4 regions of the Streptomyces sp. NBC_00727 genome follow, and region 4 is predicted to be linked to each of the others. Evidence: riboswitches for the same ligand, from Rfam matches in the RefSeq annotation. Region 4 holds a riboswitch; each other region holds the start of a gene.
The links. A riboswitch is a leader RNA that binds a small molecule or an ion and turns the genes downstream of it on or off. The one in region 4 is predicted to bind cobalamin.
Positions count from the first base shown of each region.

Region 1 (7,028 bases), 970 kb from region 4:
AGTTCCGCCCGGGGCGGGGTGCCCTCCGGGGGTCGCGGCGCGGGCCTGGTGCGCCGGGTGGTCACTGCCTTGCGAGCGGTGGTGAGGGGTCGCGGGCGGACAAGTCGCAGCCTGGAGTCGCGCGGGGTACGGGACGTCACGGGGAGCAGTCTTGCCCCTGACGGCCCGAAAGCCCAAACGGAACCCCGGTCACCGGTGTTCGCGGGCTTCCGCACCGGTGGGGACCAATCGGCCGAACCGGCGCATCACCTCACATCAGGGGCGTGAGGAAGCGGCGCAGGGTCTCCTCGACGCGGGCCGGGTCGGCGTTCCACATCGCCGCATGCGGAGCCCGGTCCACGGTGTGCAGGGAGACCGTGTCGGGGCGGGTCGCGGCGAGCCGGCGGGAGTGCACCCAGGGCGCCAGGGTGTCGTCGGGGCCGTGGAAGATCAGCGTCGGGACGTGCAGGCTCGCCGGCAGCGAGGTCTCCAGGAGCCCCGTACCGTGCAGTCCGGTCTGGCCCTGGGCGGCGCGCACGGCCAGCGGCAGCAGCGCGGCGGGGACCCCGCGGGCGGCGGCCAGGCCGCGCAGGGTGTCGGTCCAGTCCAGCACCGGGGAGTCGAGGACGAGGCCGGAGATCCGGTCGCGGAACGCGGAGCCGACGCAGGCGTGCAGGGCCATGGAGGCACCGGTGGACCAGCCGTACAGGATGACCTGCTCGGCGCCGTTGCGGACGGCGAAGCGGAGGGCGGCGTCCAGGTCGCGCCACTCGGACTCGCCGAGGTGGCCGAGCCCGTCCGGGGAGCGGGGTGCGCCGGGGTCGCCGCGGTAGGCGAGGTCGAGCACGGGCAGCTGCTGGCCGTGCAGGAAGCCGAGGAGGTTCAGCGGGTGCTCACGGGTGGCGCCGATGCCGTGGACGGCGATGACCCAGGTGTGGCGGGGTGCCGGGACGAGCCAGGCGGGCAGGGTGCCGAGTTCGCCGGGGATCTCCACCTCGCGGAAGGCGAGGCCGAGCGCGCTGCCGGGGTCGCCGCTGAACACCTGGGGCGTCATGCGGACCTTGTCGCCGGGGGCCAGGATGCCGTGGTCGACGCGCTCAAGGCGGCGCACGACGGTGTCGGCGGCCTGGTGGGCCTTGTCGAGCACGGGGCCGACGACGGCGTGGAGGCCCTTGCCGGTGAGCCCGTAGGTGCCGGGGCGCAACGAGGTCAGGGACCGGGTCAGGGTGATCTGCCCGGCGGCCGTGGCGTGGACGGTGAGTTCGCGGTCGGCGGGGAGCGGGCGACCGGGCGGCGTCTTCAGCGCGACGTCGCCGGCGAACCGGCCGGCCGCGACGGCTGCCGCACCGGCGCCGATGAGTGTGGTGACGGCCGCTGCCGTCGCTGTAACCGGGCGCACGCCATCAGTGTCGTGGTTGGGGCGGCGCGATGCCAGTGGGCAGGGCCGTCCGGTGGCGTCCTGCCGGTCCGGCCCTGATCGGCAAGACGCCGCCTAAGCCTGCCCGTACCCCTTCAGGGCCTCCCCCACAGCGCCGAGCTGGTCCTCCGACAGCAGGGCCGGGGTGCGGCCGGGGACGGAGCTCGCGGTGAGCCAGACCCGGCAGAGCCATTCGAGCTGGGCGGTGCGGTCGTACGCCTCGTCGAGGGTGGCGCCGCAGGTGACGGTGCCGTGGTTGGCGAGGAGGCAGCCTGTGCGGTCGCGGAGGGCGGCGAGCATGTTCCCGGCCAGTTCGGGGGTGCCGTACCTGGCGTAGGGGGCGACCCGGACGGTGCCTCCGAGCATCGCGGCGGCGTAGTGGACCGGCGGGACCTCGGTGACGAGCGTGGAGACGGCGGTGGCGTGGACCGCGTGGGTGTGCACGACGGCCCTCGCCCCGGTGTTCCGGTAGATGGCCAGGTGAAGGGGGAGTTCGCTGGTGGGGGCCAGTGTTCCGAGGATCTGGTTGCCTTCCGGATCGACGCCGGTCAGGTCCTCGGGGCGGAGCCGTTCGTACGGCACTCCGCTGGGCGTGACGAGCACCGTGTCACCGATGCGCAGCGAGACGTTCCCGGAGGTTCCGACGACCAGTCCCTCGGCCGCCGTCCGGCGGGCCGTGGCGACGACCGCCTGCCATCCCCGGGCGATCGCCTCGTGCTGTCCGTCACTCATAGGAAGATCCTTTCCGGGCCCCGCCCGGCCACCGCCGCCGGGGTCACCGCAACGCCCTGCTCAGTTCATCTTCCGTTCACTCAAGTTGCCTACGTTCCACGTGCCAATGACGTCGAACGATTGCCTGGGTAAATGGAACACATCACGCTGCTGCTCGCGATAGTGATCGTGACAGCTCTAGTGTTCGATTTCACGAACGGTTTCCACGACACCGCCAACGCGATGGCCACGACCATCTCGACCGGCGCCCTCAAACCCAAGACGGCGGTCGCGATGTCCGCCGTTCTCAATCTGGTCGGCGCGTTCCTGTCCGTGGAGGTCGCCAAGACCATCTCCGGCGGGATCGTCAATGAGGACGGCCTCAGAACCGAGGTCATCTTCGCGGCGCTCGTCGGCGCCATCCTGTGGAATCTTCTGACCTGGCTGGTCGGGCTCCCGTCCAGCTCCTCCCACGCACTGTTCGGCGGCCTCATCGGCGCCGCGGTGATGTCCGCCGGCTGGTCGTCGGTCAACGGCGGCACCGTCGTCACCAAGGTGCTGCTGCCCGCCGTCGCCGCCCCGATCGTGGCCGGCGTGGCCGCGCTCCTGGCCACCCGGCTCACGTACCGGATCGGCGGGAAGACCCGGAACGACGCCCAGGAGAAGGCGACCGCCAAGGGTTACCGGGCGGGGCAGATCGCCTCGGCCGGGCTCGTCTCGCTCGCCCACGGCACCAACGACGCGCAGAAGACGATGGGCATCATCACGCTCGCCCTGGTCACCGGCGGCGTCCTCTCCCCCGGCTCCAACCCGCCGGTCTGGGTCATCGTCAGCGCCGGTCTCGCCATCGCGCTCGGCACCTACCTGGGCGGCTGGCGCATCATCCGCACCATGGGCAGCGGCCTGACCGAGCTGAAGCCCCCGCAGGGCTTCGCCGCCCAGACCAGCGCGGCCACCGTCATCCTGGCCTCCTCGCACCTCGGCTTCTCCCTCTCCACCACGCAGTCCTGCTCCGGGGCCGTGATGGGCGCGGGCCTCGGCCGCAAGGGCGGGGTGGTCCGCTGGTCCACCGCCACGCGGATGTTCGTCGCCTGGGGCCTGACCCTGCCGGCCGCCGGTCTGGTCGGGGCGGGTGCGGAGTTCCTGACCAAGCAGGGCACCTGGGGCGTCGTGGTCGTCGCGGCACTGCTGATCGCCGGCTCGGGGGCGATCTGGGTGCTCTCGCGCCGCAAGCCCGTCGGTCACGGCGATGTCACCCCCGGCTCCGGGGACGCGGCCCCGGCCGAGCCCGCGGGTGTCGTCACCCAGGCCATCGCGGCCGTGAGCCCGCCGCCCACCGTGGCCCAGGCGCACGACCTCTCCGCCACCATCCCGGCGCCCGCCGGACCCGTCGCCGCCGATCCGGCCCGACCCGCCACGGTCTGAGAGACCCCGGTACTCCGGTAAAGGACACCCCGTATGAACATCGACTGGGCAGCTCTGGGCACCGTCTTCGGCGTCTCCCTCGTCACCACCGTCGCCCTGGTGGGCCTCTTCACCCTCGGCATCGTCGGCCTCTCCAAGCAGCCGGAACCGGCCGCGCAGGGCGGTCCGGCGGGCGGTTCGGTCCTGCTGGCCCGCGCCGGGGCGTACGTCTGCTTCGGGCTGTGCGCGGCGGCGGTCGCGTACGGCATCTATCTGATCGTCGCCTGACGCACCACCTCACCACCGGGCCGGACGCACCTCGTGCGCGTCCGGCCCGATGTGCGTCCGCCCACACCGCACCGTCGCAGGTCACGGCGAGTTGACGGGCGTTCGCGGGGCGTGGTGGACTGCCGGAGCCATTACGGCGACAGCAGAGGAAGCCGGTGCGAATCCGGCGCGGTCCCGCCACTGTCACCGGGGAGCGGTCCTCCACCACCGCACGTCACGGCCCGCGCGAGCGGGCTGGAAGACCGGGGGAATCCGCCGATCCGGAAGCCAGGAGACTCTCGTCGCCGTCACGTCGAACCAGGGCGCGGACCCTGAGTGAGGACATATCGCCATGCCCGGCTGCCGTGCGACCTACTCCCCACCGCTCCTGTCGGCGGACACCGGTACGGCCGGCTGAACCGTGCGTGCCGATCGCATCTACGCGTACGGTGCCGCCGCCGGTCTGATCGGCGATCTGCTGCTCGGTGACCCCCGCAGGGGGCACCCGGTCGCCGCCTTCGGGCGGGCCGCGGCGTGCGTCGAACACCGGCTCTGGCGCGACCACCGCGGCTGGGGCGCCCTGCACACCCTGGTCTGCGCGGGAGGCGCCGCCGGGAGCACCGCGCTGGCCGCCCGCGCCCTGCGCCGCCGCCCCGCCGCGTCCGTCGCCCTGACCGCCGCCGCCACCTGGTCCGTCGTCGGCGGTACGTCGCTGGGGCGCGAGGCCCGCGCCATCGGCGGGGCGCTCACCGCGGGGGACATCGAGCTGGCCCGGGAGCGGCTGCCGCACCTGTGCGGGCGCGACCCGCAGGCGCTGGACGGGCCCGGGATCGCACGCGCCGTCGTCGAGTCCGTCGCCGAGAACACCTCGGACGCCGTGGTCGGCGCCCTCGTCTGGGGCGCCCTCGCCGGTGTCCCCGGGCTCGTCGGCTTCCGCGCCGCCAACACGCTCGACGCGATGGTCGGCCACAAGTCGCCCCGCTACCGGCGGTACGGCTGGGCCTCGGCCCGGCTCGACGACCTCGCGGGCTGGCCGGGCGCCCGCCTCACCGCCCTGCTCGCCGTGACCGCCGGCGGCCGGCCCCGGGAGGCGGTACAGGCCTGGCGGGCGGACGCCGCGAAGCACCCGAGCCCCAACGCGGGCCCGGTGGAGGCCGCGTTCGCCGGGGCGCTCGGCGTACGGCTGGGCGGGACCCTCGCCTACGGCGGCCGTGTCGAACACCGGCCCGTGCTCAACGGGGAGGCCGGGCGTGCGGTGGAGACCGGGGACATCGAGCGTGCCGTGCGCCTGTCGCGCCGGGTGGGTGTGCTCGCCCTCGGCGTCACCGTGGCGGCCCGGCTGGGCGCGGGAGCGGTGGCGCGCCGGCTCGCGGGAGCGGGGCGCGGCCGGGGTCACCTTTCTGGACGGAGAGCGATATGAGCGGCGGACTGCTGGTCGCCGGGACCACCTCGGACGCGGGCAAGAGCGTCGTCACCGCGGGCATCTGCCGCTGGCTGGTACGCCGGGGGGTGAAGGTCGCACCGTTCAAGGCGCAGAACATGTCGCTGAACTCCTTCGTCACCCGCGAGGGCGCCGAGATCGGCCGCGCCCAGGCGATGCAGGCCCAGGCAGCCCGTGTCGAGCCGACCGCCCTGATGAACCCGGTGCTGCTCAAGCCCGGCGGCGACCGCTCCAGCCAGGTCGTCCTGATGGGGCGGCCGGTCGGCGAGATGAGCGCTCGCGGCTACCACGGCGGGCGGCAGGAACAGCTGCTGTCCACCGTCACGGGCTGCCTGGAGCAGCTGCGGAGCACGTACGACGCGGTGATCTGCGAGGGCGCGGGCTCGCCCGCAGAGATCAACCTGCGGCGCACGGACATCGTGAACATGGGCATCGCCCGCGCGGCGCGCTTCCCGGTCGTGGTCGTCGGGGACATCGACCGGGGCGGGGTCTTCGCCTCGTTCTTCGGCACGACGGCGCTGCTCGCGCCCGAGGACCAGGAGCTGATCGCGGGGTACCTGGTCAACAAGTTCCGGGGCGACGTCTCGCTGCTGGAGCCGGGCCTCGACATGCTGCGCGACCTGACGGGCCGCCCCACCTACGGGGTGCTGCCGTTCGCGCACGGGCTCGGCATCGACGAGGAGGACGGCCTCAGGGTGTCGCTGCGCGGCACCGTACGGGAGTCGACGGTCGCCCCGCCGCACGGCGAGGACGTCCTGCGCGTCGCCGTGTGCGCGATCCCGCTGATGTCCAACTTCACCGACGTGGACGCGCTCGCCGCCGAACCGGGCGTCGTCGTCCGCTTCGTGGACCGGCCCGAGGAGCTGGCCGACGCGGACCTCGTCATCGTGCCCGGCACCCGGGGCACCGTGAAGGCGCTCGGCTGGCTGCGCGAACGCGGGCTCGCCGACGCGCTGCGACGGCGCGCCGCCGAGGGCCGGCCGGTGCTCGGCATCTGCGGCGGCTACCAGATCCTGGGCGAGCACATCGAGGACGAGGTCGAGTCGCGCGCCGGGCAGGTCGACGCGCTCGGTCTGCTGCCCGTGCGCGTGCGCTTCGACCGCGAGAAGACCCTCGCCCGGCCGGCCGGCGAGGCGCTCGGTGCGCCCGTCGAGGGGTACGAGATCCACCACGGCGTCGCCGATGTGCGCGGCGGTGAGCCGTTCCTGACGGACGGGCGGGGCACGCCGCTGGACGGCTGCCGCTCGGGGGCCGTGTGGGGCACGCACTGGCACGGTTCGCTGGAGAGCGACGCGTTCCGCCGCCGGTTCCTGACGGAGATCGCCCGGACCGCGGGCCGCCGCTTCGTGCCCGCCCCCGACACCTGTTTCGCCGCGCTGCGCGAGGAGCAGCTCGACCGCCTCGGCGACCTGATCGAGGAGCACGCGGACACCGGCGCGCTGTGGCGGCTCATCGAGTCGGGCGCGCCGTCCGGGCTGCCGTTCATCCCGCCGGGAGCGCCCGCGGTGCCCGCATGAACCTTCAGCAAGCGAGGCTCCGGACGTTTCCTGGCGATCCCCGCTCGGGCGGGGAGCAAAACAGCAGTTCCACCAGGTGGTCGTGCAGGAGCGGAACATCCCCGCGCGAACGAGGAGCAGACGTCAATTCTGCGGGTCCGAGGAAGCCACACCTCTCCACTTCGGTTCTCAGCCACTCGAAGGAGTGATGCGATATGACCAGGCCATACCCGTTCGCCGCAGTTGTCGGGCAGGACAGTCTTCGACTCGCTCTGCTGCTCAACGCGATCAGCCCCGCCGTGGGCGGGGTGCT
Region 1 is NZ_CP108981.1:1,339,176-1,346,203, forward strand. It holds gene OG242_RS05905 (hypothetical protein) at 1-65, opposite strand, end outside; gene OG242_RS05910 (alpha/beta hydrolase) at 251-1,378, opposite strand; gene OG242_RS05915 (class II aldolase/adducin family protein) at 1,472-2,128, opposite strand; gene OG242_RS05920 (anion permease) at 2,261-3,532, shown strand; gene OG242_RS05925 (hypothetical protein) at 3,566-3,799, shown strand; cobalamin riboswitch at 3,944-4,077, shown strand; gene OG242_RS05930 (cobalamin biosynthesis protein) at 4,200-5,198, shown strand; gene OG242_RS05935 (cobyric acid synthase) at 5,195-6,736, shown strand; gene OG242_RS05940 (putative cobaltochelatase) at 6,931-7,028, shown strand, end outside.
Region 1: linked by a shared signal. The riboswitch ahead of OG242_RS05930 (cobalamin biosynthesis protein) and the one ahead of OG242_RS01710 (ABC transporter substrate-binding protein) in region 4 are both predicted to bind cobalamin.

Region 2 (7,028 bases), 4.5 Mb from region 4:
AACGCGAAGTTCATGTGCATGGTCTCGTCGCGGAAGACCCAGTTGGTCCCCGTGGCGAGGCCGTGCAGCAGCCCGCGCGAGCGGAACCAGTACACGTACGCGAAGGCGCCGTAGAAGAACAGCCCCTCGATGCACGCCGCGAAGCAGATCAGGTTCAGCAGGAAGCGGCGGCGGTCGGACTTCGACTCCAGCCGGTCGATCTTCTCCACCGAGTCCATCCACCGGAAGCAGAACTGCGCCTTCTCGCGGATCGAGGGGATGTTCTCCACCGCCGCGAACGCCGCCGCGCGGTCGTCCGGGTCGGGCAGATAGGTGTCGAGCAGCGTCAGATAGAACTGGACGTGCACGGCCTCCTCGAACAGCTGCCGCGACAGGTACAGCCGCGCCTCCGGGGAGTTGATGTGCTTGTACAGCGTCAGCACCAGGTTGTTCGCGACGATCGAGTCGCCGGTCGCGAAGAACGCCACCAGCCGGCCGATCAGGTGCTGCTCGGCGGGCGTCATCTTCGCGAGGTCCGCCACGTCGGAGTGGAGGTCGACCTCCTCCACGTGCCAGGTGTTCTTGATCGCGTCCCGGTAGCGCTCGTAGAAGTCCGGGTAGCGCATGGGCCGCAGGGTCAGTTCGAAGCCCGGGTCCAGCAGGTTCTTCTCGTTGTGGGAGCTCATTACTGGCAGGCCTCGCAGGACTCGGGGTTTTCCAGGGAGCAGGCGACGGCGTCCGCGTCGGGACCCTGCGCCTGCTGTACGGGGATGGGGGCGGCGGCCGGCGCGCTGCCGGACGCGGCACGGGCGATCCGGGTCGCGGGGCGGGACCGCAGGTAGTACGTCGTCTTCAGGCCCTGCTTCCAGGCGTACGCGTACATCGAGGAGAGCTTCCCGATCGTCGGCGTCTCCAGGAACAGGTTCAGCGACTGGCTCTGGTCGAGGAACGGCGTACGGGCCGCCGCCATGTCGATCAGGCCGCGCTGCGGGATCTCCCACGCGGTGCGGTACAGCGCCCGCACGTCCGCCGGGATCCAGGCGAAGCCCTGCACCGAGCCGTTCGACTCGCGCAGCGCCTCACGCGTCCGCGCGTCCCACACGCCGAGCCGCTTCAGCTCGTCCACCAGATAGCCGTTGACCTGGAGGAACTCACCGCTCAGCGTCTCGCGCTTGAAGAGGTTGGAGACCTGGGGCTCGATGCACTCGTAGACGCCCGCGATCGAGGCGATCGTCGCGGTCGGGGCGATGGCCAGCAGCAGCGAGTTGCGCATCCCGGTCTTCGCGATCCGGGCCCGCAGCGCGTCCCAGCGCTCCGGCCAGGCCGGCTCGGTGTCGTAGTGGTCCGGGTGCAGCACCCCGCGCGCGGCCCGGGTCTCCGACCAGGCGGGCAGCGGACCCGACCGTTCCGCGAGGTCGCAGGAGGCCTCGTACGCGGCGAGCATGACGCGCTCGGCGATCTTCGTGGAGAGCGCCCGGGCCTCGGGGGAGTCGAAGGGCAGCCGCAGCTGGAAGAAGACGTCCTGGAGGCCCATGGCGCCCAGGCCCACCGGCCGCCAGCGGGCGTTGGACCGGCCGGCCTGCTCGGTCGGGTAGAAGTTGATGTCGACGACCCGGTCGAGGAAGGTCACCGCGGTCCGCACGGTGGCGTCCAGCCGCTCCCAGTCGATCGAGCCGCCGACGACGAACGCCCCGAGGTTGACCGAGCCGAGGTTGCAGACTGCCGTCTCGCCGTCGTCGGTGACCTCCAGGATCTCGGTGCACAGGTTCGAGGAGTGCACGACCCTGCCGGGCTCGGCGGTCTGGTTCGCGGTGCGGTTGGAGGCGTCCTTGAACGTCATCCAGCCCTGTCCGGTCTGCGCCAGGGTGCGCATCATCCGGCCGTACAGCTCGCGGGCCGGCATGGTCTTGCGGGCCAGGCCCTTCGCCTCGGCCGCCCGGTACGCGGCGTCGAAGTCGTCGCCCCACAGGTCGGTCAGCTCGGGCACGTCCGCCGGGGAGAACAGCGACCAGGCGGAGTCCGCGTCGACCCGGCGCATGAACTCGTCCGGGATCCAGTGCGCCAGGTTCAGGTTGTGCGTGCGCCGCTGGTCCTCGCCCGTGTTGTCGCGGAGCTCCAGGAACTCCTCGATGTCCGCGTGCCACGTCTCCAGGTAGACGGCGGCGGCACCCTTGCGCCGGCCGCCCTGGTTCACGGCGGCCACGGAGGCGTCCAGCGTCTTCAGGAACGGCACGATGCCGTTGGAGTGCCCGTTGGTGCCCCGGATCAGCGAACCCCGGGCGCGGACGCGGGAGTACGAGAGGCCGATGCCGCCCGCGTGCTTCGACAGGCGCGCCACCTGGTGGTAGCGGTCGTAGATCGAGTCCAGCTCGTCCAGCGGCGAGTCCAGCAGGTAGCAGGAGGACATCTGCGGGTGGCGGGTGCCGGAGTTGAAGAGCGTCGGCGAGGAGGGCAGGTAGTCCAGCCGGCTCATCAGCCCGTACAGCGCGGCGACCTCGTCCAGCGCGCGCTCGGAGTCGTCCTCGGCGAGCCCGGCGGCGACCCGGAGCATGAAGTGCTGGGGCGTCTCGATGACCTGGCGGGTGAGCGGGTGGCGCAGCAGGTAGCGGCTGTGCAGGGTGCGCAGCCCGAAGTACCCGAAGCGGTCGTCGGCCCCGTCCGCGAGCGACCGCTCCACCAGGGCGTCCAGCGCGGCCGCGTGCAGCGTCACGAACGCGGCGGTGCGGTCCGCGATCAGGCCCTCGCGGTGGCCCACGGCGACGGAGGCGGAGAACGAGGTGGCGCCCTGGCCGGCGGCCTCGTCCGCGATGGTCCGGGTGAGCAGGCGGGCGGCGAGCCGGGAGTAGGCGGGGTCCTCGGAGATGAGGCCCGCGGCGGCCTCGGTGGCCAGCGAGCGCAGCTCCGCCTCGTCCGAGCGGGCGTTGCGGCCGCGCAGGGCTGCGGCGGCGACCCGGCCCGGGTCGGTGTCGGGCAGGTCGGCGGTGAGGTCGGTCAGGGTCCGCAGCAGTGCGGTGCCGGGCCCGTCGCCCGCGGGTCCGGTGGTTTCGGACTCGGCCGTCTTCGGCGCTGAGGCCGGATCGGCTGGCGCGATGGTCACGTGGTGCTCTCCCTCGCTCGGCTCTGGGCCGGCGGGGGGAGAGGGGGCAGCCGGGCAGGAGCGGTCCCCGGCGGGGCGGCACTCCGTGCGGCGTCCACCGGCCCATCCACGAGGCCCGGACGTCTGGGCATCCGGTTCGGTCGAGCCGGATGCGCTGTCGGCAGGTCCTCGGACTCACGGGTGCGCGAAAGCACACCGAATACACCGTTGCGGGACAGTTCCGGATTCGCACCGGATTCCCCTGCGGCGACAGCGAGCATGAGCATACATGTGGGGGCCGCCCCATCGGGCAGCCCCCACATCTTGTGTCGCGTGCGTGAATGTGTGTGGTCAGTGGCCGCCCGGCGCCCCCGCCGTGGCCGGCGGCAGCTTCTCCTGGACGCCCGGGTCGCCCGCGTCCCCGGTGTAGTCGCCCGGGGAGGTCTCGTCGACCCCTGCGGGCGCCTTCACGGCGTTCAGGACGAAGGTCAGGACCACGGTGACCACGACGTTCAGCACGAAGGCCGTGAGGCCGATGTAGCCGATCTCGCCGAGGCCAGGGATCTCCTTGGAGGACCCGCCGAAGTGCTTCTGCGTCGGGCTCGCGACCCCGTACGCGGCGGCCGTTCCGTAGATCATGCCGACCGCCCAGCCGGCGAGCAGCGCCCAGCGGTGGAACCACCGGGTGAACAGGCCGCCGACCAGGGCCGGCATCGTCTGGAGGATCCAGATCCCGCCGAGCAGCTGGAAGTTGATCGCGACGGTCTTGTCCATGGTGAGGACGAAGGCGAGCGCGCCGACCTTTACCAGCAGCGAGACCAGCTTGGAGACCTTGGTCTCCTGCGCGGGGGTCGCGTCCGGCTTCAGGAAGTCCTTGTAGATGTTGCGCGTGAACAGGTTCGCCGCGGCGATCGACATGATCGCGGCCGGCACCAGCGCGCCGATGCCGATCGCGGCGAACGCCACACCCGCGAACCAGTCGGGGAACATGTTCTCGAACAGCTGCGGGATGGCGAGCTGGCCGTTGTCCACCTTGACGCCGGCGGCGATCGCCATGAAGCCGAGCAGCGCGAGCAGGCCCAGCATCAGCGAGTACAGCGGCAGGATCGTGGTGTTGCGGCGGATCACCTCACGGCTGCGGCTGGAGAGCGTCGCCGTGATCGAGTGCGGGTACATGAACAGCGCCAGTGCGGACCCGAGCGCCAGGGTCGCGTATCCCCACTGACCGGCCGCGGCGGGTGCGAGGCCGCCCGCGCCCGCCTTGGTGAACTTGTCCTGGGCGGAGGCGAAGATGTCGTCGAAGCCGCCGAGCTTGATCGGGATGTAGATGATCGCCACGGCGATGACCAGGTAGATCAGCCCGTCCTTGACGAACGCGATCAGCGCCGGCGCCCGCAGGCCCGAGGAGTACGTGTACGCGGCGAGCACCGCGAACGCGATGAGCAGCGGCAGGTCCTTGACGAACCAGTTGGTGTTCTCGCCGCCGCCGACGCCCATCACGTCCAGCACCGCCTGGATGCCGACGAGTTGGAGCGCGATGTACGGCATGGTGGCGAGGATGCCGGTGACCGCGACGGCCAGCGAGAGCCCCTTGGAGCCGAACCGCCCGCGGACGAAGTCCGAGGTGGTGACGTAGCCGTGCTTGTGCGAGACCGACCACAGGCGCGGCAGGAAGGTGAAGATCAGCGGGTACACCAGGATGGTGTAGGGCACCGCGAAGAATCCGGCCGCGCCCGCCGCGTAGATCGCCGCGGGGACGGCGACGAAGGTGTACGCGGTGTAGAGGTCGCCGCCGAGCAGGAACCAGGTGACCCAGGTGCCGAACGACCGTCCGCCCAGGCCCCATTCGTCGAGGCTGGCCTCGTTGTCGGCCTTGCGCCAGCGGGCGGCCAGGAAGCCCATGACCGTGACGGCCAGGAAGAAGAAGACGAAGACGCCGAGCGCGACGCCGTTCACGCCGTCGTTCATGCCGACGCACCCCCCTTGCGGGCGCGCTGGTCACGCTGCCACAGCTTGTACGCGACCATGGTGAGCACGGTGGAGATCAGCACCCAGAGCATCTGGTACCAGTAGAAGAACGGGATGCCGATGAAGGTCGGGTCGGTCTTCGCGTACGAACTCACCCAGAGCATCGCCACGAACGGCGCGACGAGGCACAGGGCGATGACCACCCGCATCGGTGTGACGGTGGGTGGCTTTCCTTCTGGTTCTTCCGGCATGGCGGCGACTCCGTCCCCTCGCTGATCACCTGTGATGCGCAGGAAATCTAGGCGAGGGATCCGGCCACCGTCACCCCCTGTCCGCATTGCGGTCCGGCAACGGTCGTCACCGGCCGGCCGGATGACCGGAATGACGGCAAACATCCGGTGGTTGGTCCAGGCCAACCCGGTTCCCGGGAACGCCGAACGGCCCCCGGGGGCGGGTCCGGGGGCCGTTCGGGGAGCACGTGTGTGCGGTGGGTCAGTCCAGCGGACGCTTCAGGCGTGCGACGAACTTGTAGCGGTCGCCGCGGTAGACCGAGCGCACCCACTCGACCGGTTCGCCCTGCTCGTCCAGCGAGTGCCGGGAGAGCATCAGCATCGGCAGTCCCACGTCGGTGCCGAGCAGCCCGGCCTCGCGCGGGGTGGCCAGGGAGGTCTCGATGGTCTCCTCGGCCTCCGCCAGCCGGACGTCGTACACCTCGGCGAGCGCGGTGTAGAGCGAGGTGTACTTGACCAGTGAACGGCGCAGCGCCGGGAAGCGCTTGGCCGAGAGGTGCGTGGTCTCGATGGCCATCGGCTCGCCGCTCGCCAGGCGCAGGCGCTCGATGCGCAGGACGCGTCCGCCGGCGCTGATGTCGAGCAGCTCGGCGAGGGTGTCGTCGGCGGTGACGTAGCCGATGTCCAGGAGCTGCGAGGTCGGTTCGAGCCCCTGGGCCCTCATGTCCTCGGTGTACGAGGTGAGTTGCAGGGCCTGCGAGACCTTCGGCTTGGCGACGAAGGTGCCCTTGCCCTGGATGCGTTCCAGCCGGCCCTCGACGACCAGTTCCTGGAGAGCCTGGCGCACGGTGGTGCGCGAGGTGTCGAACTCGGCGGCCAGGGTCCGTTCCGGGGGCACGGGGGTCCCCGGCGGCATGGTGTCCGTCATGTCGAGGAGATGTCGCTTCAGCCGGTAGTACTTCGGTACGCGCGCGGTGCGCGTACCGGCGCCCGCGCCCGTCTCGTTCTCCGAACTGCCCCCGTCGGCACCCATGGCCCGCCTTCCCGACTGCTGCGTTGCTGCCGTCACCGGCTCCTCCGTCTGTCGCGGCTCACATGGTGGCACGGTCCGGTCACGGCTCGTCGCCCTCCCTCAGGTGTCGGTCCTATAACGGACGCGAGTGCACTTCTTATACACCCTTGACACCCCTAAAGGTCTAGGCCAAGCTCCCGGTACTGGTCTAAACCATTAAAGACCAGGTCCCAGCCCCAGAGGTACTCGTCGACGTTTTCGCGCGGTGGGGGAGGGGTTGCAGCATCCCTGAGGAGGGTGGCGTGAAGCGCAAGCTCATCGCGGCGATCGGCGTCGCGGGCATGTTGGTTTCCATCGCGGCGTGTGGTTCGGACGACAAGACGTCCTCGAAGGACCCGAAGGACCGCAAGGAAGACCTGACTGTCTGGCTCATGGGCGAGGCCCAGTCGACCTGGCCCGAACTGGTCAAGGACGTCAACGCCCAGTTCAAGAAGAAGTACCCGAAGGTCAACGTCAAGATCCAGTACCAGGGCTGGGCTGACAAGGTCAAGAAGCTCGACACCTCCCTCGGTGGCGACAAGTTCCCGGACGTTGTCGAGCTCGGCAACACCGAGACCATGCAGTACATCCTCAACGGTGCGCTCGGCGAGATCGACACCTCGAAGTACGAGAACTCGGACACCTGGATCAAGGGCCTGAAGGACACCTGCTCCTACGAGGGCAAGATCTACTGCGTTCCTTACTACGCCTCCGCCCGCCTCGC
Region 2 is NZ_CP108981.1:4,861,585-4,868,612, forward strand. It holds gene OG242_RS22170 (ribonucleotide-diphosphate reductase subunit beta) at 1-665, opposite strand, end outside; gene OG242_RS22175 (ribonucleoside-diphosphate reductase subunit alpha) at 665-3,076, opposite strand; cobalamin riboswitch at 3,218-3,349, opposite strand; gene mctP (monocarboxylate uptake permease MctP) at 3,407-5,023, opposite strand; gene OG242_RS22185 (DUF3311 domain-containing protein) at 5,020-5,274, opposite strand; gene OG242_RS22190 (GntR family transcriptional regulator) at 5,516-6,286, opposite strand; gene OG242_RS22195 (extracellular solute-binding protein) at 6,568-7,028, shown strand, end outside.
Region 2: linked by a shared signal. The riboswitch ahead of OG242_RS22175 (ribonucleoside-diphosphate reductase subunit alpha) and the one ahead of OG242_RS01710 (ABC transporter substrate-binding protein) in region 4 are both predicted to bind cobalamin.

Region 3 (7,028 bases), 5.3 Mb from region 4:
CCCGTACCGCCCGTGACTGGTTCGCTCACCCTGGACAAGACGGACGCGAAGAACGGGGAGCCGCTGCCCGGAGCCGTCTTCGAGCTGTGGCGCGAGACCAACGACGTGCCGGGGCTCCAGACCACCGGGGGCAACCCGGACACCCTCGCCGACGCGGGCTGCTCGACCGACGAGGACGGGCAGTGCACGTTCGACGACCTGCCGCTGGGTGAGTACTACCTGCGCGAGATCGCCGTCCCGGAGGGCTACGTCGTCCCGGCGAACCCCGTCTCCGGTCCGTTCGAGGTGACGGAGGAGAACAGCGACGAGGGCGTCACCGTGGAGCTGGCCAACCACCGCGGTGAGCCGTGCAAGGGCAAGGACTGCAAGGACGACTCGCACAAGGCCGTACGCGGCTGACGCGATCACCCTCCCGGCCGCCCACTCGTGGGCGGCCGGGCGGTTGCGCTGATTGGCTCGGCAGTACGTACGTCCCCGTTGATTACCCAGGAGGTCCGGCCGTGTCCCGTCCCCACCGCCTCATCGGTGCCGCAGTCGCCACGGCGGCCATGGCACTGCTGTCCACCGCGGCCCCCTCGGCCGCATCGCCCGGCCGCGACGCCGCGTGCACCGCACCGGCCGGCCCGTACCAGCGGCAGTTGGAGAAGCACCTCGGGCTGACCGTGGACGGCCGTCAGTCAGCGGCCGACTGCCGGGCCATCAGGTCCTTCCAGACCGAGCAGGGCCGCCCGCACCCCGACGGGTTCGCCGACCTCGGCACGTACCGCGCCGTGCTCGTCGTCGAGGCCGCGCCGGACCCGAACGCCGCCGGGGACTGCCCCGTCGAGACCGGCCGGGTGACCTGTGTCGACATGGACCGCCAACTGCTGTGGGTGCAGAAGGGGAAGAAGGTCGTCTTCGGTCCCGCGCCCATCCGTACCGGCCGCGACGCGCAGGAGACGCGGCCCGGCCGGCACACCATCTACTGGCGGGACAGGGACCACGTCTCCGACATCTACGACGACGCCCCCATGCCGTACTCGCAGTTCTTCGACGGCGGGCAGGCGCTCCACGGGCACCCGGGCGACCTCTACGACGGCGGGGGCTCCGCGGGCTGCGTCAACCTCACCGTGGACGACGCGGCGAAGCTGTGGGACCTGCTCGCGCTGGACGACGTCGTGTACGTGTGGGGTGTGAAGCCCGGCACCGCCGGCTGAGGGCCGTCGTCGCTCAGTCCTCGCCCTCCAGGTTTCCTTCCGTTTCCAGGAAGACCTCGCGCAGCGCCTCCAGGACGGCCGGGTCGGGCTTGGCCCACATGCCGCGCGACTCGGCCTCCAGAAGGCGTTCCGCGATGCCGTGCAGGGCCCACGGGTTGGCACGTTCGAGGAAGGCGCGATTGGCCGGGTCCAGGACGTAGGTCTCGGTCAGCTTGTCGTACATCCAGTCCGCGACCACGCCCGTCGTGGCGTCGTACCCGAAGAGGTAGTCGACGGTCGCGGCGAGCTCGAACGCCCCCTTGTAGCCGTGGCGGCGCATCGCCTCGATCCACTTGGGGTTGACGACGCGGGCGCGGAAGACGCGGGAGGTCTCCTCGGTCAGCGTGCGGGTGCGGACCGTTTCGGGGCGGGTCGAGTCCCCGATGTACGCCTCCGGGGCGGTCCCCTTCAGCGCGCGGACCGTGGCGACCATGCCGCCGTGGTACTGGAAGTAGTCGTCGGAGTCCGCGATGTCGTGCTCGCGGGTGTCGGTGTTCTTCGCCGCCACCGCGATGCGCTTGTACGCGGTCTCCATCTCCTCCCGGGCCGGGCAGCCGTCCAGGTCGCGGCCGTAGGCGTAGCCGCCCCAGGTCGTGTACACCTCGGCGAGGTCGGCGTCGGTGCGCCAGTCGCGGGAGTCGATGAGCTGGAGCAGCCCGGCACCGTACGTGCCGGGACGGGAGCCGAAGATACGGGTGGTGGCGCGGCGTTCGTCGCCGTGCGCGGCCAGGTCCGCCTGTGTGTGCGCCCGTACGTGGTTGAGCTCGGCCGGTTCGTCGAGGGATGCGGCCAGCCGGACCGCGTCGTCGAGCAGGCCGATGGTGTGCGGGAACGCGTCGCGGAAGAAGCCGCTGATGCGCAGGGTGACGTCGATGCGGGGGCGGCCGAGCTCGGCTGCGGGGATCGGTTCGAGTCCGGTGACGCGGCGTGAGGCGTCGTCCCAGACCGGGCGGATGCCGAGCAGCGCGAACGCCTCGGCCACGTCGTCGCCGGCGGTGCGCATGGCGCTCGTACCCCAGAGGGAGAGGCCCACGGACACCGGCCAGTCGCCGTTGTCCGTGCGGTAGCGCTCCAGGAGCGAGTCGGCCAGGGCCTGGCCGGTCTCCCAGGCGAGGCGGGAGGGGACGGCCTTGGGGTCCACGGAGTAGAAGTTGCGGCCGGTGGGGAGGACGTTGACCAGGCCGCGGAGGGGGGAGCCGGAGGGGCCTGCGGGGACGAAGCCGCCCTGGAGGGCGTGTACGCAGTGGTCCAGTTCGTCTGTGGTCCTGGCCAGGCGGGGGACGACCTCTTCGGCGGCGAAGTTCAGGATCGCCGCGACGTCTGGGTCCAGGTCGTGGAGCGGTGTGCGGGTCGTCTGCGCGGGGCTCTGCCCCGGACCCCGCTGCTCAATCGCCGCAGGGGCTTGAATTGGCTGCACGATTGGCTCAGGCGCCTGATGTGGCTGCTCGATCGCCGCAGGGGCTTGATTCGGCCGGTCGATCGCCGCAGGGGCTTGAGATACCGGCTTCCAGTTGGCGTCCTCCATTGCCTGGACCAGGGCGCGGGCCTGTTCCTCCACCGTGTCCGCGGCCGTGCGGGTGGCTGCCGACTCGTCCAGGCCCAGGGCTTCGCGGAGGCCCGGGAGGGAGGTCTTGCCGCCCCAGATCTGGCGGGCCCGGAGGATGGCCAGGACCAGGTTGACGCGGGCGGTTCCTGTGGGGGCGCCGCCCAGGACGTGGAGGCCGTCGCGGATCTGGACGTCCTTGATCTCGCAGAGCCAGCCGTCGAGATGCATGATGAAGTCGTCGAAGCCCTCGTCCTCGGGGCGTCCTTCGATCCCCAGGTCGTGGTCGAGCTTCGCGGCCTGGATCAGGGTCCAGATCTGGGCGCGGATCGCCGGCAGCTTGGCCGGGTCCATGGCGGCGATCTGGGCGTGCTCGTCGAGGAGTTGTTCGAGGCGGGCGATGTCCCCGTAGCTGTCGGCGCGGGCCATCGGCGGCACCAGGTGGTCCACGAGCGTGGCGTGCACCCGGCGCTTGGCCTGGGTGCCCTCCCCCGGGTCGTTGACGAGGAACGGGTAGACGAGCGGGAGGTCGCCGAGCGCCGCGTCCGGGCCGCAGGCGGCGGACAGGCCCGCGTTCTTGCCGGGCAGCCACTCCAGGTTGCCGTGCTTGCCGAGGTGGATCATCGCGTCGGCGCCGAAGCCGTTGTCGTCGGCGCGGGCGGCGATCCAGCGGTAGGCGGCCAGGTAGTGGTGCGACGGCGGCAGATCGGGATCGTGGTAGATCGCGATCGGGTTCTCGCCGAAGCCGCGCGGCGGCTGGATGAGGACGAGGAGGTTGCCGCGGCGCAGGGCGGCGAGGACGATGTCGCCCTCCGGGTTGCGCGAGCGGTCCACGAACATCTCGCCGGGCGGCGGGCCCCAGTGCTGCTCGACGGCCTCGCGGAGTTCGGCGGGCAGGGTGGCGTACCAGCGGCGGTAGTCGGCGGCGGGGATACGGACCGGGTTGCGGGCGAGCTGTTCCTCGGTGAGCCACTCCTGGTCGTGGCCGCCCGCCTCGATGAGGGCGTAGATCAGCTCGTCGCCGTCGCCGGACGCGAGGCCGGGGACCTCCTCGTCGCCGAAGTCGTAGCCCTCCTCGCGCAGCCGGCGCAGCAGCGCGACCGCGCTGGCGGGGGTGTCGAGTCCGACGGCGTTGCCGATACGGGAGTGCTTGGTCGGGTACGCGGACAGGACGAGCGCGAGGCGCTTCTCGGCGTTCGGGATGTGGCGCAGCCGGGCGTGGCGGACGGCGATGCCGGCGACGCGGGCGGCGCGTTCGTCGTCGGCGACGTAGGAGGGCAGGCCGTCCTCGTCGATCTCCTTGAAGGAGAACGGGACGGTGATCAGGCGGCCGTCGAACTCGGGGACGGCGATCTGGCTGGCGGCGTCCAGCGGGGAGACGCCCTCGTCGTTGTCCTGCCAGTCCGTGTGGGAGCTGGTGAGGCAGAGCGCCTGGAGGATCGGGACGTCGAGCGCGGTGAGCGCCCCCGCGTCCCAGGACTCGTCGTCGCCGCCGGCGGACGCCTCGGCGGGCCGGGTGCCGCCCGCCGCGAGGACCGTGGTGACGATCGCGTCGGCGGCGCGCAGGGTTGCGATGAGCTCGGGTTCGGGGGTACGCAGCGAGGCGACGTACAGCGGGAGGGCGCGGGCGCCCTGGGCCTCGACGGCCCGGCACAGCGTCTCGATGAACGCGGTGTTGCCGCTCATGTGGTGGGCGCGGTAGTAGAGCACGGCGACCGTGGGGGCGCCGTCCTCGGTCGCGCCGGGTGTGCGCTCCAGCGGGCCCCAGGAGGGTGCGGCGGCGGGCGGTTCGAAGCCGTGGCCGGTGAGCAGGACGGTGTCGGACAGGAAGCGGGCGAGCTGGTCCAGGTTGGCGGGGCCGCCGTGCGCGAGGTAGGCGTGGGCCTCGGCGGCGATCCCGATGGGGACGGTGGAGGCCGCCATCAGCTGCGCGTCGGGGGCCTGTTCGCCGGTGAGGACGACGACGGGGCGGCCGGTGGCCAGGACCTGGTCGAGGCCGTCCTGCCAGGCGCGCACACCGCCGAGGAGGCGTACGACGACGAGGTCGGTGCCGTCGAGCAGCACGGGCAGGTCCTGGAGCGGGAGCCGGGAGGGGTTCGCGTACCGGTAGCCGACCGGTCCGCCGGAGGCACGGGCGCTGAGCAGGTCGGTGTCGGACGTCGACAGGAGCAGGATCATGCGGCGTCTGGCCTTCCTCGGGGTGTCCACGCCCCGGGCGGTGTCGAGAGCTCCCCTGCCCGGACCTGCCGAACGTGCGGGGAAGGGAGTTCCTGACTCGCCCGGTCCTGGTGGGACCAAGCTCACAGTGGCGGGACCGCGCCGGAATCGCACCGGGCTTCCTCCCCTGTCGCCGTCTGTGGCGACGACGGACCCGGAGGTCCGTCACTGGGCATAGTAAGGGCCTGAGGGCGACGATGGGCCATACGGATCGGATGAGATGGTCGGTATGCTCGCCGCCATGCCTCCCCCAGCCCCCCGTTTCGCGCAGCCCGACGACGCCCGTTTCCGGGCTCGCGGCGACGCCTGCCCCGGTGCGCTGCGGCTCCACCGGGCGGACGACGGGGCGTTGGCGCGCGTCCGTGTGCCCGGTGGTGTGCTGACCTGGGACCAGGCGGACGGGCTGCGGGAGTTGGCCGGCGGGCTGGGCGATGGTGAGCTGTATCTCACTTCGCGCGGCAATGTGCAGCTGCGCGGTCTGGGTGCGGAGTGCGGCGCCGAACTGGCTTCCCGGATGAGCGGAATGGGACTTTTGCCCTCCGGGCGGCATGAGCGGGTCCGCAATGTGGTGGCCTCTCCGCTGTCCGGGCTCGACGGGCTCGGTGCGCGCGATGTCCGCCCGTGGCTGACCGCGCTGGACGCGCTGGTCTGCGCGAGCGAGGAGGCGGCCGGGCTTTCGGGGCGGTTCCTGTTCGCGCTCGACGACGGCCGCGGCGATGTGGACGCGCTGGGCGCGGATGTGACGCTGCGGGCGCGGGACGACGGGGACGCGGAGCTGCGGATCGGGGGGCTGGAGCCGGTCGCGCGGATTGCGGGGGACGAGGCGCCGCGAGCGGCGCTGCTCGCGGCGGTGGTGTTCCTGGAGGCTGCGGGCGGTTCCGGTGCGGATTCGGGGGCCGGTGCGGATTCCGGGGCCGGTGCGCGCGTCGCTTCCGGTGCGTGGCGGGTCGCCGACCTGCCCGGGGGTGCCGCGCCGTTGTTCGACGAGGTGGTACGGCGGTTGCGTGCCGTCGGGCTGTCCGTCGTCCTCGGGACCGTACCGGTGCCGGCCGCCGCCCCCCCGGTGCTCGGTGTGGTCACCGGCCCCGGCGACACGGACGCGCTGTCCGTCGGGCTGCCGCTCGGGCGCGCCGACGCGGTCCGGTGGCGGACGCTGACCGACCTCGCCCGGGACCACGGCGCCGGCGAGTTGCGGCTCACCCCGTGGCGCGGAGTCGTCGTGCCCGGCGTCCGGCGGGACCGGGCGCCCCGAGCGCTCGACGCGCTGGGGGCCGCCGGCCTGGTCACCGGGGACCGGTCGCCGTGGTCCGGGGTCGGCGCCTGCATCGGCCGGCCCGGATGCGCGAAGTCCCTGGCCGATGTGCGGGTTGACGCGGAAGCAGCGGCCCCGCCCGTCGCGCCGCCCGGGACCGCGCTGCCGGTCCACTGGTCCGGGTGCGAACGGCGGTGCGGCCACCCACGCGGTGAGTGGGTCGACGTCGTCGCCGGAACGGACGGCGGCTACCGGGTCTCCGTCGTACGGGACGGCGGCCGGACCGGGGAGCCGGAGCGCGTCGCCGGTGACCCCGCCGCGCTGGCCACCGCCGTGGCGGCGGCCCGCACCACCCGCACCTGACTTCCCCACCCCACACTTTTCCGCCCGACCCCCCGCCCGATGAAGAGAGCGACACCACTGTGCACGAGTACGAGAAGGACGGACCGGCCATCTATCGCCAGTCCTTCGCCACCATCCGGGCGGAGGCGGACCTCGCCGGCCTGCCCGCGGACGTGAGCCAGGTCGCGGTCCGGATGATCCACGCGTGCGGCATGGTCGACCTCGTACGCGACATCGGCTACACGCCCGACGCGGTCGCCCGCGCCCGCGCGGCGCTGCGGGCCGGCGCGCCGATCCTGTGCGACGTGGCCATGGTCGCCAGCGGCGTCACCCGCAAGCGGCTGCCCGCGGACAACGAGGTGGTGTGCACCCTGTCCGACCCGGCGGTGCCCGGGCTCGCGGCGGAGCTGGGCACGACCCGCTCGGCGGCGGCCCTGGA
Region 3 is NZ_CP108981.1:5,714,267-5,721,294, reverse strand. It holds gene OG242_RS25955 (choice-of-anchor A family protein) at 1-399, shown strand, start outside; gene OG242_RS25950 (L,D-transpeptidase) at 501-1,196, shown strand; gene cobN (cobaltochelatase subunit CobN) at 1,210-4,956, opposite strand; cobalamin riboswitch at 5,023-5,177, opposite strand; gene cobG (precorrin-3B synthase) at 5,216-6,610, shown strand; gene OG242_RS25935 (precorrin-8X methylmutase) at 6,670-7,028, shown strand, end outside.
Region 3: linked by a shared signal. The riboswitch ahead of cobN (cobaltochelatase subunit CobN) and the one ahead of OG242_RS01710 (ABC transporter substrate-binding protein) in region 4 are both predicted to bind cobalamin.

Region 4 (7,028 bases):
GGGCCGTCCGCTGGCCGGAGCCGGCGCCCAGCGGTCGGGCGCCGACCTGGGCGGCAAGGAGGAGATGATCCGCTCCGAGGAGCAGCTGCACATCGGCACCGAGGAGTACGAGAGCGGCAGGGCCCGTCTGCACAAGTACGTCGTCACCGAGAACGTCACGCGCAGCGTGCCGGTCTCGCACGAAGAGGTACGCGTGGTCCGTGAGCCCCTGCAGCCCGGCGACAAGACGGCCGCGCGCGCGGGCGACCTGACGGAGCAGGACGTGGAGGTCACCCTGCACGCGGAACGCGCCACAACGCGCAAGGAGACCATCCCGGTCGAACGCGTCCGGATGGAGACCCAGAAGGTGACGGAGCAGAAGGAGGTCTCCGCCGAACTGCGCAAGGAGCAGATCGACTACGCGGACGGCACCACCAAGGGCGGCAAGGACATGGGTGGCAAGGACACCGGCGGCGACATGGGCCGAGGACGCCACCGCTGACCCCCGCACCGGCATGACTGCCGCACCGCACCACAAGCGAGGGGCGGGCCCGCCGACGGGTCCGCCCTCTCGTGTGCCCGGGCGGTGCCGGGGCGGTCAGGGCAGGAAGCGTACGGAGGGCCTGTCCTGCGGCCCGTCCGCTGTCACGACGGCCCGCACCCGGTAGACGTCCTCGATCAGCTCCTCGGTGATCACCTGCCCGGGCGTTCCGCCCGCGACCGCCCGCCCCCCGCTCAGGACCACGATCCGGTCGCAGAACATGGCGGCCAGATTGAGGTCGTGCAGGGCGATGACGGCGGTCAGCGGCAGCGAGGCCACCAGGGAGAGCAGTTCCAGCTGGTGCTGGATGTCCAGGTGGTTGGTCGGCTCGTCCAGCAGGAGTTCGCGCGGCCGCTGGGCCAGTGCGCGGGCGATCTGGACGCGCTGGCGCTCCCCGCCGGAGAGCGTGTGCCAGGACTGGTCGCGCCGGGCGGTGAGGCCGGTACGCTCCAGCGCCTCGTCCACCGCCGCCGCGTCCCCGCCCGTGGGCGCGGCCCAGGCGCGGCGGTGCGGGATGCGGCCCAGGCGTACGACGTCCAGGACGCTCAGTTCGTCCTGGGTGACGGCGTGCTGGTCGACGACGGCGACCCGCCGGGCCACCGCGCGCCGGCCGACGGCGGCCAGGGGTTCGCCGTCCAGGGTGACGACGCCCGCGTGCGGGGCGAGGACGCCGGCCAGGATGCGCAGCAGAGTCGACTTGCCGGAGCCGTTGGGGCCGATGAGTCCCACGGTGGTGCCCGGCTCGGGGGCGAGCGTCACGCCGTCCAGGAGGAGCCGGCCGCCGGCTTCCCGGCTGACGCGGGCGGCGCTCAGGCCCTCGGCCGCTGTTCCGGTCATGCGGCCCGCCTGGTGCGGTAGAGGACGAGGACGAAGGCGGGCACGCCGATCAGGGCGGTGACGACGCCCACCGGGACCTCCTGGGGATCGAGGACGGTCCGGGCGAGCGTGTCGACCCAGACCAGGAAGACGGCCCCGGCCAGTGCGGTGACCGGCAGCAGCCTGCGGTGTCCGGAGCCGGTGAGCGCACGGGCCGCGTGCGGCAGGACCAGGCCGACGAAGCCGATGGCGCCGGCCGAGCTGACGAGCGCGGCGGTCAGCAGCGCGGTCGTGCAGAGCAGGACGGTACGGGTGCGTGCGACGTTCACGCCGAGGGCGGCGGCAGCGTCCTGGCCGAAGGCGAACGCGTCGAGCGTCCGGGCGTGGCCGAGGCAGATCAGCAGGCTCACGGCGAGGACGGCGGCGCAGATCCACACATCGGTCCAGCCGACGCCGCCGAGCGAACCGAGCAGCCAGAACAGCACACCGCGCGTCTGCTCGGCGTCGGCGGCCGTCATGACGACGAAGGAGGTGAGCGCGGAGAACAGCTGCATGGCGGCGACTCCGGAGAGCACGACCCGGTCGGTGGAGCCGCCGAGGGTGTGGCTGAGCAGCATCACCAGCGCGAAGGAGCAGAGCGCCCCGATGAACGCCCCGGCCGGCAACGTCACCGCTCCCCCGCCCACGCCGAGCACGACGACCAGGACCGCGCCGGTGGACGCCCCGGAGGAGACGCCGAGGACGAACGGGTCGGCCAGCGGGTTGCGCAGCAGGGACTGCATGACGGTCCCGCAGACCGCGAGCCCGGCACCGCAGACGGCGGCGAGCAGGGTACGCGGCATGCGCAGGTTCCAGACGATGCCGTCGCGGATGGGGCTGAGCCGTGGTTCGCCTATGCCGAGGTGGGCGGCGACGGCGGACCAGACGTCCCCGACGGAGATCCGGGCCGGGCCGATGGTGACGGCGACCGCGATGGACAGGGCGAGCAGCAGGGCGCCGCCGGTCCACAGGAGCCCGCCGCTCAGGGCCCGCAGGCGGGGGCGTGCGACGGCCGTCGGCGCCGGGTGTTCGCGCGGCGCCGCGGTCCGTTGGGTGCCGGTCACCCCGCGAGCCCGAACTCGCGGAGTGCGGCGGCCAGTTGTTCCAGGCCCTCGACGGTGCGGATGGTCGGGTTCATGGCCTGACCGCTGAGGAGGACGTAGCGCTCGTGGCGTACGGCGTCCATCTTCTTCGTGACGGGGTTCGACTCCAGGAAGGCGATCTTCCCGGATGCGCTCTCCGCGGTCTGTGACTTGCGGGTGAGGTCGCCGATGACCAGGACGTCCGGGTTGCGGTCGGCGACGGTCTCCCAGTTGATCTGCGGCCACTCGTCGTGGGTGTCGTCGAAGACGTTCGTCACGCCGAGCTCCCGGGTGATGATGCCCGGCGCCCCGCAGCAGCCCGCCAGGTAAGGGGACTCGGAGTTGGCGAACCAGTACATGACGGAGGTGCCGGAGGCGTCGATGCCGTCGGTGGCCTTGCGGATACGGGTGCGGAGCCGCTCGACGAGCTTCTCGCCGCGCTCGGGGACGCCGAAGACCCGGGCGAGGTCGCGCACTTCGCCGTAGACGCTGTCCATGGTCAGGGCGCCGGTCCGGACGCCGTCGCCGTCCTTGGTGTTGTCCTTCGCCGTGCAGTCGGCGGGCGAGACGTAGGTGGGGACGCCCAGCTTCTCGAACTGCTCGCGGGGTGCGACTCCGCCCTTGGCGAGGGTCGACTCGAAGTCGGCGGTGACGAAGTCGGGCTCCTGGTCGAGGACCTTCTCGGACGAGGGCCGGTTGTCGGCGATCCGCTTCACGCCCGCGTTGGCCTTCTCCAGGCCCTTCATCACCGGGTCGGTCCAGGTGGCGGTGGCGGCGATCCGGTCCTGCAGGCCGAGCGAGAGCAGGATCTCCGTCGTGCCCTGGTCGACGGAGACGGCGCGCCGGGGCGGGGCGTCCACGGTGACGGTGCGCCCGCAGTTGTTGAGGGTGACCGGATAGCCGTCCGCCTTGCCCGGTGCGTCGGCCTTCTCGGCGGGGGACCCGCCGCAGGCCGTCAGGAGCAGGAGGGCGGCGGCGAGCAGGGCGGCGGAACGTATGGGCGGCACGGGACATACCTCGGCGTCTCTGGGCCCATGCGCGGGGCCCGCTGTACGGAACCCGCCGCCCGGTCCCGGGCGGCGGTCGCCAGCAGGTCTTCGGACTCGGGTTCACGCGGACGGGACGCCTTCCCGGGGGACGATGGTCTCCCAGTGGCCGTGGCCCCGCCCGTCCCCCTCACCGCTGCGCGTCAGTTCCGGATTCGCACCGGATTCCCTGACTCCCACGTGGAGTTCGACTGGCCTTGGCACGCTACCACGGGCGTCCGGCCAGTTCAGCGGCGCCCGTGGTCGTCACGGGCGGCCGCTCACGGACGCTGGAGGGCCACCACCGCGTTGTGCCCGCCGAAGCCGAAGGAGTGGCTGACCGCGCGGCGGACGGGCCGCACCAGCGGCTGCTTGGTGACGCAGTCGATGTCGAACCCCGGCGCGGGGGCGTCCAGGTTCGCGACGGGTGGGACGACCCCGCGCTGGAGGGTGAGGATCGTCAGCCCCGCCTCGATCGCCCCGGCCGCGCCCATGCAGTGGCCGAGCACGCCCTTGGGGGCGGTGACGGGTGGCCGGTGCGGGTACACGCGGCTGATCAGCGCGGCCTCGGCGGCGTCGTTGCGTACGGTCGCGGTGCCGTGCGCGTTGACGTGCTCGACCTCGTCGGCCCGCCAGCCCGCGTCGCGCAGGGCGGCCTCGACGGCGGCCCGGGCGATCCGGCCGTCGGGGTGCGGGCTGGTGGGGTGGTGGGCGTCCGTGGTGGCGCCGGTGCCGGCGAGCAGGGCCCGGGGTTCGGCGCCCCTGGCCTCGGCTTCGGCGGCGCGTTCCAGCACCATGACGGCCGCGCCCTCACCCATGACGAGTCCGGCCCGGTCCGCGGCGAAGGGCCGGCTGAGCCGGGACAGGTCGCCGTCCGCGCGGGCGGCGGCCCCGGACCGGGCGAACCCGGTCATGGCGATCGGGAAGACCGTCGACTCGGTGGCCCCCGCGATGGCCACGTCGCACTGCCCGGTGGCCAGCAGGTCCCGGGCGACGGACAGCGCGGTGACACCGGACGAGCAGGCCGTGCAGGGGGCCATGCTGGGTCCGGTGGCCCGCATCTCGATCGCGATCTCGGCGGCCGGCATGTTGGGGATGGTCAGCAGGACACCGGCCGGCGAGGTGGCCTCAGGACCCCGCCGTTCCAGGACCAGCGCCTGGTCCGTGAGGTGCGCGGAGCCGCCGCTGCTGGTGCCCACGACGACCGCGACCCGGCTGCCGTCCCAGCCCGCCGGGTCGAGCCCGGCGTCGGCGACGGCCTCCCGGGCGGCCAGGACCGCGAACTTGACGTACCTGCCCATGCGGAAGGCCGTACGGCGGCCGATCGCGGCGTCCAGATCGATGCCGTCGACGACGCAGGCGAAGTCGATCGCGCACCCTTCGAGCGCGGGGACGGTGCGGGCCGGGCTCACCGCGCCGCACACCCCGTCCCAGGTGGACTCGGTGTCGTTGCCGACCGGGGTGATCATGCCCAGCCCGGTGATGGCGATGGCCGGTGTCCTCATCGGGCGACGCCCGCCGCCGCGTGGAGGTGCGCCGTGAGCTCGGCGAGGGTGGTCCCCCGGGTCAGGACGCCGGTATCGAGCTCGACCCCGGAGGCCTCCCGGAGGACGACGGCGAACTCCGCGGCGGCCAGGGAGTCCATGTCCAAGCTGTCCATGGTGGATTCCGGGACGATCTCGGCCACCGGAACCTTGAAGGTACGGCTGAGTACGTCGGTGATCCGGGGGTCGATCGAGCTCATGGTCTTCCTTTCCTCATGGCCATTCGGTGCGGGTGCCCGACGCCGGTGCGCACGGCCCGCCGCCGGAACAACTGAGCAGCGTCGATCCGGTTACGCCTTGCGGCGAACCGATTCGCCACCGCTCGTCCGCGGGCCTCCGGTCCACCATGCGAGCAGGGCGACGGTGGTCCAGTACGCGAGGAGCACGGCCCCGGCCCCGAGTCCCTGTACGGCCCCCGCGGCGCGGCGCGCCCGGGCGCCCCTCATCGCCGTGCCTCCTTGTGCCAGTGGGCGTCGGGATCGTCGTAGGCGTCGGCGTAGCGGGCGCCCGTGATCGGCCAGTCGGCGAGCACCTCGTCGGGGAAGGCGAAGGAGTCGGCGAGCTCGGCGAGATGGGTCGCCACCGCGGCGACGAGCTGTTCGGTGTGGTCCGTCAGCGCCTCGACCTGACCGGTGCTCAGGTGGCCGGCCGCGAGGAGGTCCCCGCTGACACGGGCGACCCGGCCGAGGGCGAACAACCGGGCCAGCTCGTCCAGCCGGTCCCGGTCGGCCCCCGCCGGCAGCGCCTCGACCGCGTCGGCGTACGCCTCGGCCGCCTCCCGGCAGGCGTGCGCGTCGACCCCGCGCAGCGCGGGGCCCGATGCCGCGTTCCACCGCTCCAGGGGGTTGCCGTGTGCGACCGGTGCCATGCGGGCGCCGGCGCGCGCGAACCACAGCTCCTCCGCCCGTGCCAGGAGTCCGGCCAGGAACCGCGGATCGGTGAGGTCGCCGGTGGCCGGGGCGGGCGGCTCGTGCGCGGGGCCGGCCGCGAGCAGGGCGGCGGCGGCCCTGGCGTGGACGGCGAGGTTGTCGCCCTCGGCGGTGATGGCGCCCTCGACGCCGGTGACGAGCACGGACATGCCGTTGTTCTCCAGCAGCCCCTGGGCGCCGCAGCGTTCCCGGGACTCCACGATCACGGCACGGGCCTGCCAGGTGATCCAGCCCTTGGCGATGTCGACCAGCCGTTCGGCGGCCTCGCGCTCCGGCTCGGGCCCCGCCCCCGCCGCCTCCCAACGGGCCAGGACGCGGCGGTGCAGCAGGCTCATGGCGAAGACGGTGGCCATGGCCTCGGCGAGCGGCCCGTGATGGGTGCGGTACGCGAGCACCGGCAGCCGTGCCCCGCGCCCGGCGGAGACGTGGCGGTGGCCGCCGTAGCGCACCGCGACGGCCAGTGTGGCGCGCGCGGAGCCGACGGCGCTGGCGCTCATGCAGATCCTGCCGGTGACGACCCGGGCGATGGAGGCGAGGAAGCGGCGCCTGCGGCCCTCGACGGCGCTGCGGAACACCCCGTCGTCGTCGATCCGGCCCTGCGGGCCCGTCAGCAGTGCGTCGCGGCCCACGAAGACGTGGTCGAAGGAGGTCAGGCTGTGGTCGACGGGGCTGCCCATGCGCGCCGGGAGCCTGCGCACCCGTACGCCGGGCAGCGGCCCGGTGGCATCGGTGAGGGGCACCAGCAGCAGGAACACCCCGTGGTCGGTGCCGTCGGCGAGCAGGCGGGCGGCGACGAGCCCCGACTTGGGGCCGCCGGCGAGGCCGGTGTTGGGCATGAACTTCTGCGCGCCGCAGTGCGGGGTGTGCAGCACGAACCCGTCGCGCGCGGGATCGTGGGTGGCGGTCGTCTCGACGGCGGCCGCGTCGTTCCCGTGCGCTACTTCCGTACACAGGAAGGTCCCGGTGCGCCGGAGGCCGAGGAAGTCGGACAGGTCGCGGGGGCTGTCGGCCCCGTGGTCGAGGAGGCTGCCGAGGAACAGGTTGTAGTGGATGCCCGCGATGGTCGCGAGGGC
Region 4 is NZ_CP108981.1:364,943-371,970, forward strand. It holds gene OG242_RS01695 (PRC and DUF2382 domain-containing protein) at 1-481, shown strand, start outside; gene OG242_RS01700 (ABC transporter ATP-binding protein) at 578-1,357, opposite strand; gene OG242_RS01705 (FecCD family ABC transporter permease) at 1,354-2,439, opposite strand; gene OG242_RS01710 (ABC transporter substrate-binding protein) at 2,436-3,464, opposite strand; cobalamin riboswitch at 3,528-3,714, opposite strand; gene OG242_RS01715 (beta-ketoacyl-[acyl-carrier-protein] synthase family protein) at 3,764-4,987, opposite strand; gene OG242_RS01720 (acyl carrier protein) at 4,984-5,226, opposite strand; gene OG242_RS01725 (hypothetical protein) at 5,317-5,472, opposite strand; gene OG242_RS01730 (acyl-CoA dehydrogenase) at 5,469-7,028, opposite strand, start outside.